Linked DNA regions of Arenibacter algicola. The protein of the gene in region 1 interacts with the protein of each later gene in a pairwise test. Links are inferred from orthologs where the notes say so. Each region holds a gene or a part of one and is shown on either strand. Other genes may lie near its edges. The genes, in order: leuS and ligA.

Region 1 (10,501 bases):
TCCTGTCCCAAATGGATGTTGTATAAACCCAACACCACCAAGGCCATGGAAAAGAATGTTATTAAGAAAGAAAGTTGTTTACGGTTTAAATTCATAGTGATATAACCACGTTTTATCAAAAATATTTCAAATTATCGACGAACGGTTAGGTTACCACTTGTAATATCGAAGTTTAACTGTCGATTTGCAGTAATTTACCAAATTCCTCGGGGGTTATGGCTTTATTTACGTTGTAATCCCCTATTTTGGTTCTTTTCAACGAGGATAAATGCGCTCCGGATTGCAGTGCTTTTCCAAAATCATGCGCCAAAGATCTAATATAGGTGCCTTTACTGCAGACCACCCTAAACTGTACCATTGGCAGTTCTATAGAGGTAATTTCAAATTCTGTAATGGTGACCCCTCTTTTTTTTATCTCTACTTCCTTACCTTCCCTGGCGTACTCGTAAAGTCTTTTGCCGTCTTTTTTTAGAGCCGAGAAAACGGGTGGAATTTGTTCTATGTCCCCTATAAATTTGGCAGTAGTATTGTGGATCAATTCATTGGTAATATGATCTATGGGGAAGTTTTCGTTTATTTCGGTTTCCAGATCATAGGACGGGGTTGTGCCGCCAAGGGTAATAGTTCCCGTATATTCTTTTTCCTGACCCTGTAGTTCGTTTATGGTTTTGGTGGCTTTTCCTGTACAGATGAGTAATAATCCTGTCGCCAACGGATCCAGGGTCCCGGCATGGCCTATCTTAATTTTTTTAAGTTGAAATTTCTTTCTGATTTTCCATTTTAAGGAATTGACAGCCTGGAAAGATGACCAACCAAGCGGTTTGTCTATCAATAATACCTGCCCCTCTAAAAAGTCTTCCTTTGTCATTACATTACCGTTAACGGACTTATAAAATAATGGATGACAATGATTGCGATGCCTACTACTATTCTGTAGTAGCCAAATATCTTAAAGCCGTGTTTGCTCAAATACCCAATAAAGGTCTTAATTGCGAAAAGGGCCACTATAAAACCAACTACGTTTCCTATAATCAATAGGTTTATTTGTTCGGTGGTAAGGGTAAAGCCGGCATCGTAATAGTCATAACTCTTTTTAAGGGTAGCCCCCAACATGGTGGGCAAGGCCAGAAAGAATGAAAATTCTGCCGCTGCAGTCCTGGTTAGTTTTTGGGTCATACCTCCAACAATACTGGCACCACTTCTGGATACACCAGGAATCATTGCCAAACACTGGAAGAGTCCAATTTTAAAAGCCGTAGCATATGAAATATCGGTGTTCTCCGAATTTCCGAATAACTCATCCACTCTAAGAAGGATCAATCCCCCTATGACCAAGGAAAAGGCCACTACAAGCGGACTTTCCAGTAAGGCATCTATTACGTCACTCAAGAGCAGGCCCAAGACCACCGCAGGAATAAAAGCGACCAATAGCTTATAATAAAAATCGATGCTTTGGAAGAATCGCTTAAAGTACAGTACCACAACAGAAAGTATGGTGCCCAATTGGATAACGATAGTAAATAATTTGGTGAAATCTTCCTGTGCAATACCAAAAAAGGAAGATGTAATAATCATGTGTCCAGTTGAAGAAACCGGTAAATACTCGGTTATGCCTTCAATAATGGCAAGTATAATAGCCTCAAATATGTCCAAAATTTATTTCTTCTTATGCGGATTCAACAGAATGGCGTAAACTTCTATTCCCAGGCCTATCAACACCAATGTAGGGGCCAAGCGTATTCTTCTGAAATTATAAATCTCAGGATTAAAAACATTGGGATCGTCACTTCCGCCACCGCTCATAAGGATAAATCCTAGGCTAATCAATGCCAAACCAATAAACATAAAAAGGTAATTTTTCTTCTGAAAAATAAATTCCTGTCTAGGCTTTTGTGGTTGATTACTATTTTGTTTTTTACTCATGCCGCAAAGTTAATAATATAAATCGTCTGTTCTAAGATTTAAGAAACGTTGTGTTGCAAAAAATGTGCTAATAAAGGAAATCAAGACCCCTAAAAAGAAGACACTTGCAAAAAGAAATACCAAAATTGTCGGGTCTTGAAAAAGGTTGAGCTCCGGAAAATTTATATCTACATAATATATTACAAAGCCTAGTGCAATTAAGGCTATGACCGCTCCAAGAACCCCCAGTTTAATGTTGGTCCAAATAAAGGGTCTGCGTATAAAAGTCTTAGTGGCCCCAACCATTTGCATGGTTTTTATGATAAAGCGCTTGGAGTAAATGGAAAGTCGGATGGAACTGTTGATCAATAAGACCGCGATAAAAGTAAAAACGCCACTGGCGACCAGTATCCAGAAACTAATTTTTTTTACATTATCGTTTAACAGTGTAATCAAAGGTTTGTCGTAGCTTACTTCTTCAATATAGTCCCTACTGGAAATCTCCTCTGCTATTTCGGCAATCTTCTCTGTAGAAACATAATCGGCCTTAAGTTGCACATCTATGGAGTTCTTAAGTGGGTTATACCCCAAGAAATCCAAAAAATTCTCTCCAATTTCCTCACTGTGCTGTTCTGCTGCCTGTTCCTTGGAAACATAGGTGGCTTTTTTGGTATATTCTGCCATGGCCAAGCTTTTTTGCAATTGGTCAACCTCTACTTCTTTGGCATTGTCCTTAAGAAATACGGATATAGTGATCTGTTCTTTAAAATGATCGGCCAGTTTCTTGGTATTCAGTACCAAAAGTCCCAATATACCCAATAGAAAAAGTACCAAGCCAATACTTAGGACCACAGAAAAATAAGAGGAGATAAGCTTTCTTTTTTGAAAACGTTCAAAAGATGTACTCATAGTTGAAAATCAATATGTAAAAATAGGAAAGTAAATTGAATTAGAAATGGTTGAGGCTTGTTTCATAATCAATTTCAATATAAAGTGTTGTCCTACGAAATTTCAGTGTTTGGGAAATTCAATTGCAATTTTTGTCCTTGCCAGTAGTAGGGCAATGAATATTCCAGGCACAAAAGTTTAATGCTGCTATCTCTAGGGGTGGTTTATATGATACGATCAATGCAGCACTTTTGCTTTGGTAGGTATGTCGATAATATCTTTTTGCTTTCATAGATTAAACTTATTTTTGCCCTGCATTAAATAAATGGAGTGTGTACCCTTAGTGCGCCGGATTTAAAGACAAACAATATAGGATGACTTACGATTTCAGGAAGATTGAAGAAAAGTGGCAGAGATTTTGGGCTGAAAACCACACTTTTAAAGCAGAAAATGATTCCCAAAAGGAAAAGTTTTATGTACTGGATATGTTTCCCTATCCTTCAGGTGCCGGTTTGCATGTAGGGCATCCCTTGGGTTATATAGCCAGCGATATTTATGCTCGTTATAAGAGGCACAAAGGATTTAATGTACTGCATCCAATGGGGTACGATTCTTTTGGACTGCCTGCGGAGCAATATGCCATTCAGACAGGACAGCATCCAGCCATTACCACAGAGGCCAATATCAACAGATATAGGGAGCAGTTGGATAAAATTGGCTTTTCTTTTGATTGGAGTCGGGAAGTACGTACCTCCGATCCCAATTATTACAAATGGACACAGTGGATATTTATCCAACTTTTTAATTCTTGGTACAATAAGGACAACGATAAGGCGGAAGATATTTCCAGTCTGATCGCTATTTTTGAAAAAGAGGGCAACCAAAGTGTAAATGCTGTTTGTGATGAAGATGTAACCCTATTTTCGGCAGCCGATTGGAAAGCCTTTACAATAAAGGAACAACAGGAAGTTTTATTGGAATATAGGTTAACGTATTTGGCGGAGACCGAAGTGAATTGGTGTCCGGCCTTGGGTACGGTTTTAGCAAACGACGAGATTGTCAATGGAGTTTCCGAGCGAGGGGGCCATCCTGTTATGCGTAAAAAAATGACCCAGTGGAGTATGCGTATCTCCGCCTATGCCCAGAGGTTGTTGGACGATTTGGCTATGGTAGATTGGCCACAGCCCTTAAAGGACTCCCAAACCAATTGGATAGGCAGGTCAGAAGGGGCAGAAGTTACGTTTAGGGTCCTCCCCCCTGCCCCCTCCCAAGGAGGGGGGGCGGATTCGTCTTCACCAAAATTTCATACGGCCGATTCTGACATTTACGGAGTTTTATTGGAAAGGGCTCAAGAAATGCGTAAGAATCCCACAAAGGCTGAAGCTTTACTATGGGAAGCTCTAAGAAATAGAAATTTGAATTCGAAATTTAGGAGACAGCATCCAATTTCTAGGTATATAGTTGATTTCGTTTGCCTTGAAAAGGAATTGATCGTGGAGGTTGATGGAGAAATTCACCAATATCAATTGAACGAGGATGCGGAAAGGCAATTGTTGTTGGAACAGAAAAAAGGCTATACCGTAATAAGGTTTACCAATGATGAAGTACTCAACAATATTGATGAGGTAATTTCAAAAATTGAGACGGTACTAAACTCCCCCTCCTTGGGAGGGGGCCGGGGGGAGGTCAATTCGAAAGAAATGGAAATTTCGGTTTTCACCACTCGGCCCGATACCATTTTTGGGGTAAGTTTTATGACCTTGGCCCCGGAGCACGAATTGGTTGCCAAAATAACCACTTCTGAGCAAGAGGAGGAAGTGGAGGCGTATATTGCGGCTACGGCCAAACGCAGTGAGCGCGATCGTATGGCCGATGTAAAGACCATTACGGGAGCCTTTACGGGAGCTTATGCGGAACACCCATTTAGCAAGGAGCCCATTCCAATTTGGATAGGGGATTATGTGTTGGCCGGTTATGGTACTGGGGCGGTAATGTCCGTTCCCTGTGGAGATCAACGCGATTACGATTTTGCGAAGCATTTCAATATTCCCATTCCCAATATTTTTGAAGGAGTGGACATTTCCGAAGAGGCCTTTACTGATAAGGAAAAGACCGTTATTGCCAATTCCGACTTCTTAAATGGACTACCTTATAAAAAGGCCGTAAAACGTGTCATTTTCGAATTGGAAAAATTGGAACAGGGAATAGGAAAGATCAACTACAGGTTGCGCGATGCCGTATTTAGTCGCCAACGCTATTGGGGGGAGCCATTTCCAGTATACTATGTGGACGGAATGCCCCAAATGATCAGTGCGGAGCATTTGCCTATTGTATTACCTGAAGTTGAAAAATACTTACCTACTGAAACCGGGGAGCCCCCATTGGGCAATGCCACGGTTTGGGCCTGGGACGTAGAGAAGTCGGCAGTGGTAAGTAATGAGTTAATAGATCATAAAACCATATTTCCATTGGAGTTGAATACCATGCCAGGTTGGGCGGGAAGTTCGTACTACTTTAACCGTTATATGGATCCCAATAATGGAAATGACATATTTTCCAGAGAGGCAATTGACTATTGGAAGGATGTGGACTTATATATTGGGGGTAGTGAACATGCTACCGGACATTTGCTGTACAGCCGTTTCTGGCAGAAGTTTTTGTTCGATAAAGGCATCGTGCCAAAACCCGAGTTTGCCAAGAAATTGATCAATCAGGGGATGATTACGGGAACCAGTGCTTTTGTCTATAGGTTGGAAGGTGAAAATACCCTGGTATCGAAAAACTTGATAGGAATAGACAACAAAACGGTACAACCACTTCATGTAGATGTGGCTTTGGTTAATCCATCAGATGAATTGGATTTGATAAAGTTCAAGGAAAATCCTCTTTATGCCGATTTTAAGGATGCCGAGTTTATTTTGGAGGACGGGAAATATATTGTAGGTCGCGAGGTAGAGAAAATGTCCAAGTCCAAATACAATGTGGTAAGTCCGGATAGTATCTGTCAGGAGTACGGAGCAGATTCCCTGCGTTTGTACGAGATGTTCCTAGGGCCATTGGAGCAATCCAAACCTTGGAATACTGCGGGTATTACAGGGGTCCACAGTTTTCTTAAGAAAATGTGGCGTTTGTTCCACGGGGGAAATGAAGGAGCTTTTACTGTGACCGATGCCGAACCTACAGCAGATAATTTAAAGACTTTGCACAAGACTATCAAGAAGGTAGAGGAGGATATAGAAAATTTCTCCTTTAATACCTCGGTGGCTACCTTTATGATATGTGTAAACGAGTTGGCCGCCCAAAAATGTAATAGTAAAAAAATATTGGAACCGTTGGCCCTGTTGGTCTCACCATATGCTCCGCATATAGCGGAGGAACTTTGGAGTAAATTGGGACACACGACCTCTATAGCAACTGCCCCATTCCCTAAATTTGAAGGGAAGTATTTGGTAGAGAGTAGTAAGGAGTATCCTATTTCTTTCAATGGAAAAGTACGCTTTAAATTGGAATTGCCGGCAGATCTTTCCAAAGAGGAAATTGAGGCTGCCGTTATGGCCAATGACAAAACACAGGAACAACTCCAGGGGCGTGCCCCTAAAAAGGTGATTGTGGTCCCAGGAAAAATTGTCAATATAGTTGGATAAGGAGATTGTTCCAGGGCTTAAGTTGATTTTGGTAATAGTATTGGATAAAAATTCGCATTGTGGGGTCTGCCCACAAAATTGTATCTAGTGGCATGGAGAACATAGAAATCATGGGGCTCGTGGCGGCCGTACTTACTACCTACTCTATAGTGCCACAGGTACATAAGACGTGGAGGAATAAATCTACCAAGGATATCTCGCTGACCATGTATATGGCCATGTTTCTTGGTGTGGTGCTATGGTTGATTTATGGTATTTACCATGAAAGTGTGCCTATGATATTGGCCAATTTTATTACTGCGGTATTACTTTTTGTAATGATTGTCCTTAAGTTAAAATACAAATAGCAGGTAATTTCCCAATTAAAATTTCTTGTTATATGGTACTGTTAATAGTGCGCCATTTTTAATGGGTTCGTACACATAATGTGAAAAGTGCAATAATCTATATTCTTGTCCCTTATTTAAGGGGTTTTCTTTTTTTCTTATATTTTTTTGTTCCATTTTTGGAATTCTTGCCATCATGTAATAATGGTCAGGAATAATGCCACTTAAGTGGAAGAGGTGTTAGCTCCATTTAGTTTAAAAAAAGAATTGAAAATGAAAGTCGGGATTCCTAAAGAAATTATAAACAATGAAAGCAGGGTGGGCATGACGCCTGCGGGGGTTTTTGAACTGGTGAGAAATAATCATACGGTATACGTGCAGACCGGTGCCGGTGATGGCAGCGGATTTTCAAATAGCGATTATCAACAGGTGGGCGCCATTGTTTTGGACACTATAGGCCATGTTTATGCTATGAGCGATATGATTGTTAAGGTAAAAGAGCCTATAAAGGAGGAGTATGCACTTGTACAAAGGGGGCAGGTGGTTTTTACCTATTTTCATTTTGCCTCTAGTGAGGTCCTTACCGAAGCCATGATAGATCGTAAAGCTATTTGCATAGCCTATGAAACCGTGGAAGATGAAGATGGCACCTTGCCTTTATTGACACCCATGTCCGAAGTCGCTGGCAGAATGGCCATACAGCAGGGGGCAAAATACTTGGAGAAACCAGAAAAAGGAAGAGGGGTGCTACTTGGTGGAGTTCCTGGAGTGGCACCGGGAAGGGTTTTGGTACTTGGGGCCGGTGTGGTAGGAATTCAAGCTGCTAAAATGGCAGCCGGACTTGGGGCACATGTTACTATTTTGGATGTTAACATGAAACGACTTCGTTATGTAAATGATGTAATGCCGAGCCATGTAGTCACGGAATTTTCAAATGAATTTAATATAAGGAAACACATTAAGGACCATGATCTAATTGTTGGGGGCATCTTGTTAAAGGGAGCCAAAGCCCCAAAGATCATTACTCGCGATATGCTTAAGGATATGCGCCCAGGTACCGTAATTGTGGATGTAGCAGTAGATCAAGGGGGATGTGTGGAAACCACGAGGCCCACTACGCATGAGAACCCGGTATATATTATAGATGATGTGGTACATTACTGCGTTACCAATATGCCAGGGGCAGTTCCATATACTTCAACCATGGCCTTGACCAATGTAACTTTGCCCTACGTATTAAAATTGGCCAATTTGGGTTGGGAAAAGGCCTGTCAGGAGGATGCCTCCCTGCAAAAAGGGTTGAATATATTAAGGGCAAAGGTAATACGTAAAGAGATTTTGGAAGCCTTTAAATGGCAAGCAATAAATGACTAGACCGTACATTTTGTCATATATATAACCCCGTCATAATTTGGCGGGGTTTTTGATTGTTAGAAAAGAAAGAATTACTTGGTATTAAGAAAAGGAAACTTTAGTATATTGGATTAATCTTAAAAATAGAATTGTTATGATGATGTATTATATATTGCTGGGTGCTATTGCCTTGGTAAGTTGGTTGGTTAGTAATAAACTAAAAAGCAAATTTAAGCACTATTCCAAGGTGCATTTGCGCAATGGTATGAGCGGTGCCGAAATTGCCGAGAAAATGTTGGCAGACCACGGAATCAGGGATGTAAAGGTTATTTCTACACCAGGAATGCTAACGGACCACTACAATCCGGTAAATAAAACGGTAAATTTAAGTGAAGGGGTGTACAATCAAAGAAACGCTTCGGCAGCCGCTGTTGCGGCCCACGAATGTGGACATGCGGTACAACATGCTACGGCATATGAATGGTTGACCTTGCGTTCCAAATTGGTGCCGGTGGTAAGTGTTACCTCAGGCATGTCTATGTGGGTAGTCTTTGGGGGGCTTATGTTGGGAGCCGCAGCAGGAGTTGGTCTTGGATATTGGGTGGCCGTTGCAGGTCTAATAATGATGGGGCTGGCTACTTTGTTTAGCTTTATTACTTTGCCGGTTGAATACGATGCCAGTAACCGTGCCCTAGCCTGGTTAAAGAACAAGAATATGGTGAGCCAAGAAGAGTACAAAGGATCTGAGGATGCCTTAAAATGGGCTGCCAGAACTTACTTGGTAGCCGCCATAGGATCTTTGGCAACCTTGGTCTATTGGGCTATGCAGGTTCTAGGAGGTAGGGACTAAGACTTATGATAAATTATATAAAAAAAAGGACTTCTTTAGATGTCCTTTTTTTTATATCGTTATTTGTCTGTCTATTTGTTGGTCCAAAGAAATAAAGGTCTCAGTTCTTGATACCCCTTCAATCTGCTGTATATCCCTGTTAAGTACGTGCATAAGGTGTTCGTTGTCCCTGCAAAGCACTTTTATAAGAATGGACCAATTTCCTGTAGTATAATGGCATTCCAGTACTTCCGGAATTTTTTCAAGTTCCTTAACCGCCACCGGATTGCTCATGGCCTTGTCCAAGTAAATACCAATGTAGGCCATGGTGGTATATCCCAGAACTTTGGGGTTGATAATGAATTTAGAGCCTGCAATTAAACCTGAAGCTTCCAATTTTCGTAACCTCTGATGAATGGCAGCACCTGAAATTCCAATTTTTCTGGCAATTTCCAAAACGGGCTTTCTGGCATCGGCCATCAAAAATCTTAGTATCTTTTTGTCGATACCATCAATTTTTATGTTTTCGTTATTGGATTTCATGGGTTCTACTTCAATTTCTATATAAAGATACCAAAATGCTTTTACATCTTAACTAGCAACAGAGTCGGGGTTATAGCCCATGTAAGGTACCTGGTATTCTTTAAAGCGAATTCCATAGCTTTTAAGTTGCTCTAAAATAGGCTCGTAGACCTCGCGTCTTATTGGTAATTGTACACCTGGAGTGGTGATTTTTTTATTTAATATTAATATCGTGGCCATGGCTACCGGTAACCCAACGGTCTTGGCCATTGCCGTATAGGTCCGGTCTTCCCCTATAACGACTGTATTGGAATCTATCTGTTTTTTTTTACCGTTAATTTCGTACCCAAATTTGTGGTACATAACAATCATATCCTTGTCCGTACTGTCCAAGGTCCAGCTATCCTCCAGTATTCTTTGTAATATTTGTGCGGGAGTGGCGTTTTTTAATTCAATTTTCCTTTTGGAATCGAATAAGTGCAGTTCCATTAATTTATCCCACATTATATCATCCTGGTCTATCTTAAGATAATGCCGCAGCTTTAATTCTACCGTATTGGTAGGTGAATAAGGTAGAAATAAGTTTACAAATTCCCGGTAAGACATTCCTTCAGAATTTTCAATGGTATAGCTGTCATCGGTCATGCCCAATTGCACGAACATATTCCAAGCTTTGGAAAAACCTACCCGCCTCATGGTTCCCCTATACAGTGTAAGTACGTTCTCCAGCCCGTAGGCTTCCCTGTATTTTAGAGAGTCCCTGTTGGCGTATACTTCAAATTTCCCATAGCCTTCTACATCCAAGAACTCTGTTCTTCTAAATAATTTGTGGTAGGGAATATATTTATAGGTGCCTTCCTGAATAAATTTGGCTACCCCGCCCTGACCGGCCACTACAACATTTCTGGGGTTCCAGGTAAATTTATAGTTCCACAGGTTATTGTCGCTTTCAGGGGCTACCAACCCCCCTGTGAAAGATTCGAAAAGTATAATTTTGCCACCGCGTTCCCTAATATTATCTATCACCTGCATGGCAC
Region 2 (9,704 bases), 1.3 Mb from region 1 along the record:
GCATACATGGTTGGCGGTATGATGTTGTTTTCTGAGTTCTTCAATAATGGGTTTTACCTCGTCCTCATGCAGTATCGGGTAGGCGTAACCAAAAAACTTGCTTTTCCGTTCTTTGAACAAAATTTCCTCCGAAGGTGTGTTTAAGGTTTTGTAAACGTCCAAATCCATATGGTTCTATTAAAAAAAAGCTACTAGAAGAATACTGATAATCGCTAGTGTAATTCCCATCCAATTTTTTATGCTGATGCGTTCTTTAAAGAGAACTACCCCCAACAAGGTAGAGAACATAACTATGGCCACATTGTTTATGGTGAAAACAGAGGCACTATTTAGATTTTCGTGCTGTAGTGCGCGCAACAGATAAAATATCGAAAAATAATTTAGAATGCCCAAGGTAATTCCGCCGAGAATGGTCGTTAAATTGGGAGCCAACCATTTTTTAAAGGCTTTGATCGTAATAAAAATCAGCCCTGTAGTTGCGGCAGAACCAAAAACCACCGCAGAGAATAAAGGAAACTCCTCCTTGGGGACCAAGGTCTCCTCCAAATACTTAATACTGGTATCTATTACCCCGGAACCAATAAAAACCAAGGTGGGCAATAGAATGATATTCTTCTTTAAGGGGACATCCTTTTCCTTGATAGAGGCAAAGTATACGGCAGCCAGGGCCAATAGTATACCTACGGATTTCAAAGCCCCCAGTTTTTCATTGTAGACAAACAGCCCAAATATGACCGGAATTACCAAGGACATTTTAGTAGCGACCGAAGCCACCGAGACACCACTTTTTTGCGAGGTGGCGGCCATGAGGTTAAATACAAGTATGAACAATATTCCCAAAACCAAAGTTCCCAGAAACCATGGTTTTGCAGGTATTTCCAGCAACTCTATTTTTTTTTCGTAGAAAAACATTCCTACCGCGGAGGCTACTATATAGTTGATTATGATGGCGTAAAGAGTTTGGATCCTAAAGGTATCATACAGTTTGAAAACCACAAAAATTAAGCTGGAAAACAGTATACTTAAGGCTAGATCCAACATGTTATAGTCGTTCCTTTAAATTAACCACATCTTCCTTGCCTACAATTAGATTCCATGTCTTTATGCCCAATTCCCTGGCTGCATCCGTATTTTCCTTGGTGTCGTCTATAAAGAGTGTATCCTTGGGTTCCAATCTATTTTGCTCCAGAACATATTGAAATATTTCGTGGTTCGGTTTTCTCAATTGGATTTCATGTGATAAATAAAACTGCTCAAACGAACTTTTAAATCGCCCAAAACTTTCATTGCCCATGATCTTGATTACGTGAGGAATATGCAAGGCATTGGTGTTGCTTAAAAGGAAAAGCCTATAACTGTTCTCCTTTGCCAAGTTCTCCAAAAAGTTTAGGCGATATTCTGGAAAATCCAACAACATGGAATTCCAAATATCGGTTATCGCTTGGGGGCCAAGGTGTGGGAAATCAGGTTGCAGTCTCTCCACAAATTCCTGAGGACTAATTTTGCCTACTTCGAAGTCTTCATTAATAGTGTGGTATTTAGGTAAAAATTTTTGGATACCATTATCTTGAAGTGCTCTAAAAACTACCTGTTTGTCCAGGTTGATGAAGATGTCCCCAAAATCGAATATGATGTTTTTAATCATGTTTTAAGAGTGTTAATATGTCAGATTCTATTTGCGTTTCACTTTGAAGAACACCTTGAATCCTAGGAGATTCCAAGCCTTCCCCAAATTGACTCTTGCCCTTAAAAATTCTAGCCTCGTCCCATAAATCGGAGTCTATAAAGCTTTGTAGTGTTTGTGCCCCTCCTTCAATGATAACACTTATAATTTCATGCTTATGTAGGATGGTACAAATTTGGGTTGCCAAATTATTTTCAAAATCGATAGCCTCATATAAAATTCCCTGATGTGGAATTTTGGGACATTGGGCGGTTATAATGATGGTTTTTACGCTTCCATCCAGAACATGATGTTTATTGTTGATTTTCAAATCCCTGTCCAAAACAATTCTAATCGGATTCCGGCCTTTCCAATGACGAACGTTTAACTTGGGGTTATCTACCAATACTGTGTTGGTGCCAACCAAAATGGCCTGTTCCTGACTGCGCCATAGGTGGACCAGTTGTTGGGAGTAAGGATTGCTGATCCAGTAAGGTTCGGGATTGTCACTTCTTTTATCTTGGGCGGGAGCTATGAAGCCATCGGCCGTTTCTGCCCATTTCAAAATAATATAAGGTCTTTTTTTGGTATGGGAGGTTAGGAACCGTTTATGGTGTTCCGTGCATTCTTTTTCCAGTACACCCACAGTGACATTGCAGCCTGCAGCTTTTAATTTTTCAATGCCTTTGCCGGCAACTTTGTCATGTGGATCCAAAAGGCCTATAACAACATTCGGAATTTGATGCTTAACAATAAGGTCTGCACATGGAGGCGTTTTTCCATAATGGGAACATGGTTCCAGGGTAACATATAGGGTGGCTTTACTTAAAAGCGCCTTGTCCTTTACGGAATTTATGGCATTCACCTCGGCGTGGGAGCCACCATAGGGACTGGTGTAGCCCTCTCCTATAATTTTGTCTCCATACACAATAACACTGCCCACCATGGGATTGGGAAAGGTAGTTCCCAGGCCATTTTTGGCGAGCTGTATACATCTTGAAATATATTTTTCGTGTATCTTCACTTCGTAAAAATAGAACAATATAAGTAGATTATTGGTAATCATATGTTAGTCACTACCATAAGGGAAATTCAACCCAAAGACAATGAGAATGTTGCCAGGGTAATAAGAAAAGTTTTGGAGGACCTTGGCGTTCCTAAAGTGGGTACGGCCTATGCCGATAAAGCATTGGATCAAATGTTTGAAAATTATGACGTACCACGGGCCGACTATTTTGTGGCCGAGGAAAACGGTAGGATTATTGGATGTGCCGGAATTGCCCAGTTGGAGAATTATGAGGGCAACGTATGTGAATTACAGAAAATGTATTTTCTAGAAGAGGCCAGGGGAAGGGGATTGGGAATTAAAATGATAAATAGATGTTTGGATAGAGCTACCGAATATGGCTATGAACACTGTTATTTGGAAACCATGCCCTATATGGAAGACGCCCAAAAATTATATTTAAAGTCCGGGTTTCATTATATCAAAGAGCCAATGGGCAATACCGGTCATTACTCATGTCCGGTTTGGATGCTTAAAAGTTTATAGATACTGTTGTAATCATTTTGGATCCTTTTTAGGTACATGATGTTTACAATGTTTGCCAAAAATTGAGAATGTTATTAAAAGAAATCAAAAACATTTACCATTTAGAGCTGGATCCGCTTTTCCCAAAAGAAGAGGTGGATAGCTTTTTTTACTTGGTAATAGATCATTATTTGGGTTTGGAGAGATTTATTTTGGCCATGCAACCCAATCTTGTGGTGTCCAAAGAAAATGAGGATCCTTTGTTTTTTGCTTTAAGCCAATTGAAACAAGAACGACCCATTCAACATATTTTAGGGAAGGCCCATTTTTGCGAACTGGAGTTTCGTGTAGATGAAAACGTTTTGATACCCAGGCCCGAAACTGAGGAATTGGTTTATTGGATAATAAATGAGGTTCAAAAAGGGGATCCTCGGGAAGAAGTGAAAATACTGGATATTGGCACTGGAAGCGGTTGTATTGCCATCTCCCTGGCCAAAAACTTGCCTAACGCCAAAGTGTATGCCCTGGATATTTCAAAAAAGGCATTGCAGATAGCCAGAGAGAACGCCATGGATAATGGTGTGGATATAGTCTTTCTGGAAGCGGATATTTTGTCTCTTGAGGGCTTTAAAGATAAATTTGATGTAATAGTTTCCAATCCTCCCTATGTCAGGGAATTGGAAAAATTGGAAATGAAAAATAATGTCGTGGAGCACGAGCCCGGTTTGGCTCTCTTTGTTTCCGATGGGGATCCTTTGATTTTCTACAAAAAAATAACACGCCTTGCTTTAAGCCACTTAAAGAAAGGTGGGGTCCTGTTTTTTGAGATAAATCAATATCTTGGCGAAGAAATGAAACAACTTCTGGAAGCGGAAAATTTTTCGGAAATTGAACTGAGAAAAGATATGTTCGGAAATGACAGAATGTTAAAAGGACAGCTCGACCCTAAATGATTAAGTTGAAATAACAGCCATGGCCATGGTCCCTTAAGGCCGAAGGAATTAAAAAAAAGATATATATTACTAATTTCCCAAGCGGAAAGTTCGATAAACATGGAAAGCATAGTTGTATTTTGTGGAAGCAGTGAGGGCAATGATCCAGAAATAGTGGAATGTGCCTATGAGTTAGGGGCTGTTTTTGCAAAAGAGGGTATTACATTGGTCTATGGTGCCGCAAAAATAGGTATCATGGGCAGGGTAGCCCAGGGAGCCCTGGACCACAAGGGCGAGGTTATAGGTGTTATCCCCGATTTTTTAAAATTAAAGGAAGTATTTCATACCGGACTTACCAAACTTATTATTACCGAAAATATGCATCAAAGGAAATTAAGGATGCATGAACTCTCCGACGGCATTATTACTCTTCCAGGGGGGTATGGTACCTTGGAGGAGTTGTTTGAAATGATTACCTGGGCCCAACTTGGGCTACATCAAAAACCAATTGGTCTTTTAAATATCAATGGGTTTTATGATGAATTGCTCGCTATGCTGCGTACCATGGTAAATAAAGGATTTTTAAAGCAGGAATATTACGATATGTTGTTGGTAGATAATTCTATTGACGGACTTTTGGATAAAATGAAAAATTACCAACCCTTGCCATTGCCAATATGGATTAAAAAGGATCAACTATAAATGGAAATCAAACAAAAAATAGAAAGCCTTAGAACAGAGCTTAGGGAGCATAACTATAATTATTATGTATTGGACAATGCTACTATTTCTGACTTTGAGTTTGATATGAAACTAAAGGAGCTACAGGCTCTTGAGGCAAAATATCCAGAATTTTATGATGCCAGTTCCCCAACCTTAAGGGTTGGGGGAACAATTACCAAGAATTTTGAAACGGTGGTCCACGAGCATCGTATGTATTCCTTGGACAATTCGTACTCGAAAGAGGATCTGGAAGATTGGGAAAAACGAATTCAAAAAATATTGGGCGATGCCCCGGTTGAATTTACCTGTGAACTAAAATATGATGGTGCTTCCATAAGTTTAACCTACGAAAATGGCCAGTTGGTAAAGGGGGTGACCCGTGGTGATGGATTTCAGGGGGATGATGTTACCAGTAATATAAAGACCATTAGATCGGTGCCCCTTCAATTAAAAGGGGATTACCCACCTAAATTTGATATTCGCGGGGAAATCGTTTTGCCTTTTGAAGGCTTTGCCAAAATGAACCAAGAAAGGATAGAGAATGGAGAGGATCCCTATATGAATCCAAGAAACACCGCATCTGGCAGTTTAAAGTTGCAGGACAGTGCCCTGGTCGCAGAACGACCATTGGATTGCCTGTTGTACAGTATTGTTGGGGTAAATTTAAAATTGGAATCCCAATCCCAAATGCTGGAGAAAGCTAGGGATTGGGGGTTCAAGGTTCCAAAAGCGGCCAAATTATGTAAAACCACGGAGGAGGTGCTGGAGTTTATAGATCACTGGGACAAACATAGGCACGAATTGCCCTATGAGACGGACGGGGTGGTTATTAAAGTGAATAGTATTCAACATCAGGAGGAATTGGGATACACTTCCAAGTCACCACGCTGGGCCATGGCTTACAAATTCAAGGCTGAGCAGGTCTCTACCGTGTTAAATGAAATTACTTATCAAGTTGGGCGTACCGGGGCCATAACCCCCGTTGCCAATTTGGAGCCGGTACTTTTGGCGGGTACTACCGTAAAAAGGGCATCCTTACACAATGCCGACCAAATAGAAAAGCTCGATATTAGGGAAGGTGATACTGTCTTTGTTGAAAAAGGAGGGGAAATAATCCCGAAAATAGTGGGGGTAGATTTTACTAAAAGACCTATCCATTCCCAGCCTACCCAATATATAGATCATTGTCCGGAGTGCAATTCCCCCTTGGAGCGTACCGAGGGAGATGCCAAACATTATTGCCCCAACGAGTACGGATGTCCTCCCCAGATTACCGGCCGTATACAACATTATATTTCGCGCAAGGCGATGGATATTGAGGGGCTTGGCGGGGAAACTGTTGAACTTCTCTTTAAGGAGGGTCTTATAGAGAATTACGCGGACCTTTACTTACTTACCAAAGAGCAATTGATACCTTTGGAAAGAATGGCTGAAAAGTCGGCCGAAAATCTGGTGAAAGGAGTTGCCGAATCGGTAAAAATACCGTTTGAAAGGGTGCTTTTTGCCTTGGGAATCAGGTTTGTTGGGGAAACCGTGGCCAAAAAACTGGCAAGGGCCTATAAAAATATAGATTCCCTCATGGTGGCTACTGTAGAGGAATTAATGACGGTCGATGAAATTGGCCAACGGATCGCGGAAAGTGTGGTATCATTTTTTCGGAATGGAATCAATCTTGAAATTATTTCCAGATTAAGGCAGTACGGGGTACAATTTGAAGTCTCGGCCGATAAACTGGAGAATCAGACCGATCTTTTAAAGGGGCAGACTTTTGTGGTATCCGGGGTGTTTGAAAACCTGAGTAGGGATGAACTTAAAAAATTGATCGAGGACAACGGCGGAAAGGTAGGCTCTAGTATATCTTCAAAAACTTCTTATCTTGTGGCTGGGGACAAAATGGGGCCAAGCAAAAGGACCAAGGCCGAAAGTCTGGGCGTCCCCATAATTTCGGAGACAGATTTCTTGAATATGTTATAATTGTCAAGTCTACGGGAATAGAAAATGAATAGAGTTGGAAGCAAAAAAAATAAGGGTGTATGAGGGTAAAGGATATTTATACTAAATTGTAATTATGTATACCATACTACTACTTCTGCTCTGCATTGTATTTATAATTGTAGCCTCGACCCGTTTTAAGCTTCATCCATTTTTGGCGTTGCTTGCCGCCAGTTTGTTATTCGGTATTTTTTCGGGACTCCCATTGGATGAGCTTATAAAAACCATTAATGATGGCTTTGGAAGCACCATTGGGGGCATTGGTATTATCATTATCGCAGGATTGATTATAGGGACTTTTCTAGAAAAATCGGGTGGGGCCTATACCTTGGCAAACCTTGTCCTGAAGATTATTGGTCCCAAGCGCGTTCATATGGCGATGGGTTTTATTGGTTATTTTGTATCCATACCTGTATTCGCCGATAGCGGTTTTATTATCGTCTCCCCATTAAATAGGGCACTTACCAAAAAAGCAAAATTGTCCTTGGCAGGAACGGCAGTGGCCTTGTCACTTGGTTTAATGGCTTCCCACACCATGGTACCCCCAACTCCCGGACCCATTGCTGCTGCAGGAATCTTAGGTGCCGATTTGGGTCAGGTTATCCTCTTCGGCCTAATGACCAGTATACCGGCCCTCTTGGTCTGTATTTTATTTGCAAAAAAAATAGGTTCCAAAATTTTTATTGATCCAGCACCAAAACTAACAGAGGAGCAGATCAATTCCCAGCTGGAAAACGCACCATCGGTCTTTAAATCCTTTATTCCTATAGTTGTTCCCATTATTCTTATTGTGTTGAGGTCTTTTGCCGAATACCCTACTATGCCTTTTGGTGACGGTACTTTTAAGTACGCTATAGGATTTGTGGGCAACCCAGTGGTGGCCCTATTGATAGGAATGATATTGTCTTTTACCTTGCCCAAGAAATTGGATAAGGAAATGTTGAGCACCTCGGGTTGGATAGGGGAGGCTCTTACTTCGGCAGCTATTATTATATTAATAACCGGGGCCGGTGGGGCATTTGGAAAAGTTCTACAGACTTCGGACATTAGTTCCTTACTGGAGAACAATGTTTCCAACGGAAATTTAGGGATATGGCTTCCTTTTCTTATTGCTGCAGGTATCAAGACGGCACAGGGCTCCTCAACGGTAGCCATAATTACAACAGCTTCCATTATTGCCCCTTTAATGCCTGCAATGGGTTTTGATACCGAGGTTTCCAAAGCTTTGGCGGTCATTGCAATTGGCGCCGGTGCCTCTCTGGTATCACATGCCAACGATAGTTTTTTTTGGGTCGTTACCCAACTAAGCGATATGAAAGTAAATCAAGGATACAGGACACACAGTCTGGGAACGGCCATTTTGGGCTTTTCGGCAATGATCGTATTAACCATTATCAGTTTAATCATCTAATTTTTAAATAATGAAAATTTATAAGACCAACCAAGGAGTTTTGATCGAAAATGACAATAAATTTTATCTTACCGATAAGGAATGGGATTCATTTATTATCGATGATGACATTTACGACAATACTTTAAGTTTGATCTCCCGGCTTGATCCTATTGAAAATAGTACGGCCATACTGAAAGACGGTTTAATGCCACCTGTGGGACGCCAAGAAATTTGGGCTTCCGGAGTAACCTACTACAAGAGTAGGGAGGCCCGTATTGAAGAATCCAAGGATGCCGGGGGAGGCGATTTTTACGATCGTGTTTATAATGCGGAAAGGCCAGAATTGTTTTTTAAAAGTACGGCTAGTAGGGCAGTAGGGCATAAAAAGGATGTCAGGATCAGAAAAGATTCCAAATGGAATGTCCCGGAACCTGAATTGACCCTGGTGATAACCCCAAATGCAAAAATAATAGGCTATACCATTGGTAATGACATGAGTTCTAGGGATATTGAAGGGGAAAACCCATTATATCTTCCCCAGGCCAAGAGTTATGATGGGGCAGCTGCTGTAGGACCGTGTATTTGGTTGAGCAAGGAACCTATTTCCATGGCTGCCAAGATCAAAATTGAAATTGTTCGTAAAGGAAATAGAGTGTTCCAGGGAGAGACAGAGGTAGGCCAAATGAAACGAAAACTTACTGATCTTGTTCACTATCTGTATCGTGAAATGTCATTTCCTTTTGGAAGTCTTTTAATGACGGGAACAGGAGTGGTGCCTCCGGATTCCTTTACCTTGGATCATGGGGATGTTGTTAATATTACTATCGATTCAATAGGTACCCTGTCGAATACCGTAGCCTAATTGTCCATATAAATTAAGAGTGATGTCCGTTCCCAAAAGTTTTGAAGAGTTTAATGCAAGCCTGTCCCAACAATCGGCACCATCTTCTTGGCCTGAAGCTTTAAGGGCCATGTGGTTTGATGCCAATGGGGATTGGGAATCTTCCCATGATATTGCACAGGACCTTCATAATACCAATGGCAGCTGGATCCATGCCTATCTGCACCGAAAAGAAGGAGATAAGTTCAATGCCGGATACTGGTATAGAATGGCCGGTAAAAAATTCCCTGTTATAGATTTGGAGGAGGAACAACAACAATTGGTGGAGTATTTTTTAACCCAATAGCAGTAATGTTGGATCAATCCCAAAAGTTGTGTGTGAATTGGATAAGAATAGAATTAGCTATTCTGGAGTTGGTGTTTGTTCATTTTTTGCATCGCCCAAAAAACGAACCAAAAAACGCTAGGCTGATTTTTAATTTCTTTAAATCTACGCACTTTCCACGGCCGCACCGTCCAGGCCGCTTTCACTTGGGTGAAATGCTCTATGGACGGCTAACCCAAGCCAATGTGGAAACCACTTGATTTAACACGAAATTGAAAATAGGCCGTTTCTTTGTTCCGTCAAC

The links.
Region 2: the proteins of leuS (region 1) and ligA interact in binary tests that used the Escherichia coli proteins (3 or more experiments, as listed by UniProt). The link is inferred for Arenibacter algicola from one-to-one orthologs.

The regions. Positions count from the first base shown.
Region 1 is NZ_JPOO01000003.1:2,267,062-2,277,562, reverse strand. What follows is about bases 2,839-6,634. They hold leuS (leucine--tRNA ligase), read left to right. Parts: upstream 2,839-3,164; coding sequence 3,165-6,434; downstream 6,435-6,634. Other genes in these bases: U735_RS0120250 (SemiSWEET family sugar transporter), read left to right, coding at 6,527-6,634. Outside these bases: U735_RS0120280 (hypothetical protein), read right to left, coding at 1-95; tRNA pseudouridine(55) synthase TruB, read right to left, coding at 173-868; U735_RS0120270 (undecaprenyl-diphosphate phosphatase), read right to left, coding at 868-1,653; U735_RS0120265 (DUF3098 domain-containing protein), read right to left, coding at 1,657-1,923; U735_RS0120260 (cell division protein FtsX), read right to left, coding at 1,933-2,811; more of U735_RS0120250, read left to right, coding at 6,635-6,781; ald (alanine dehydrogenase), read left to right, coding at 7,034-8,134; U735_RS0120235 (zinc metallopeptidase), read left to right, coding at 8,268-8,963; U735_RS0120230 (Lrp/AsnC ligand binding domain-containing protein), read right to left, coding at 9,015-9,485; U735_RS0120225 (saccharopine dehydrogenase family protein), read right to left, coding at 9,534-10,501.
Region 2 is NZ_JPOO01000003.1:998,572-1,008,275, reverse strand. Bases 4,327-7,325 are described here. They hold ligA (NAD-dependent DNA ligase LigA), read left to right. Parts: upstream 4,327-4,828; coding sequence 4,829-6,823; downstream 6,824-7,325. Other genes in these bases: U735_RS0114590 (GntP family permease), read left to right, coding at 6,918-7,325; U735_RS0114600 (LOG family protein), read left to right, coding at 4,327-4,828. In the rest of the region: U735_RS0114630 (IMPACT family protein), read right to left, coding at 1-168; U735_RS0114625 (DMT family transporter), read right to left, coding at 178-1,041; U735_RS0114620 (HAD family hydrolase), read right to left, coding at 1,043-1,645; bifunctional diaminohydroxyphosphoribosylaminopyrimidine deaminase/5-amino-6-(5-phosphoribosylamino)uracil reductase RibD, read right to left, coding at 1,638-2,687; U735_RS0114610 (GNAT family N-acetyltransferase), read left to right, coding at 2,730-3,215; prmC (peptide chain release factor N(5)-glutamine methyltransferase), read left to right, coding at 3,284-4,147; more of U735_RS0114600, read left to right, coding at 4,247-4,326; more of U735_RS0114590, read left to right, coding at 7,326-8,252; U735_RS0114585 (fumarylacetoacetate hydrolase family protein), read left to right, coding at 8,263-9,096; U735_RS0114580 (hypothetical protein), read left to right, coding at 9,119-9,421. UniProt on the Escherichia coli protein: DNA ligase that catalyzes the formation of phosphodiester linkages between 5'-phosphoryl and 3'-hydroxyl groups in double-stranded DNA using NAD as a coenzyme and as the energy source for the reaction.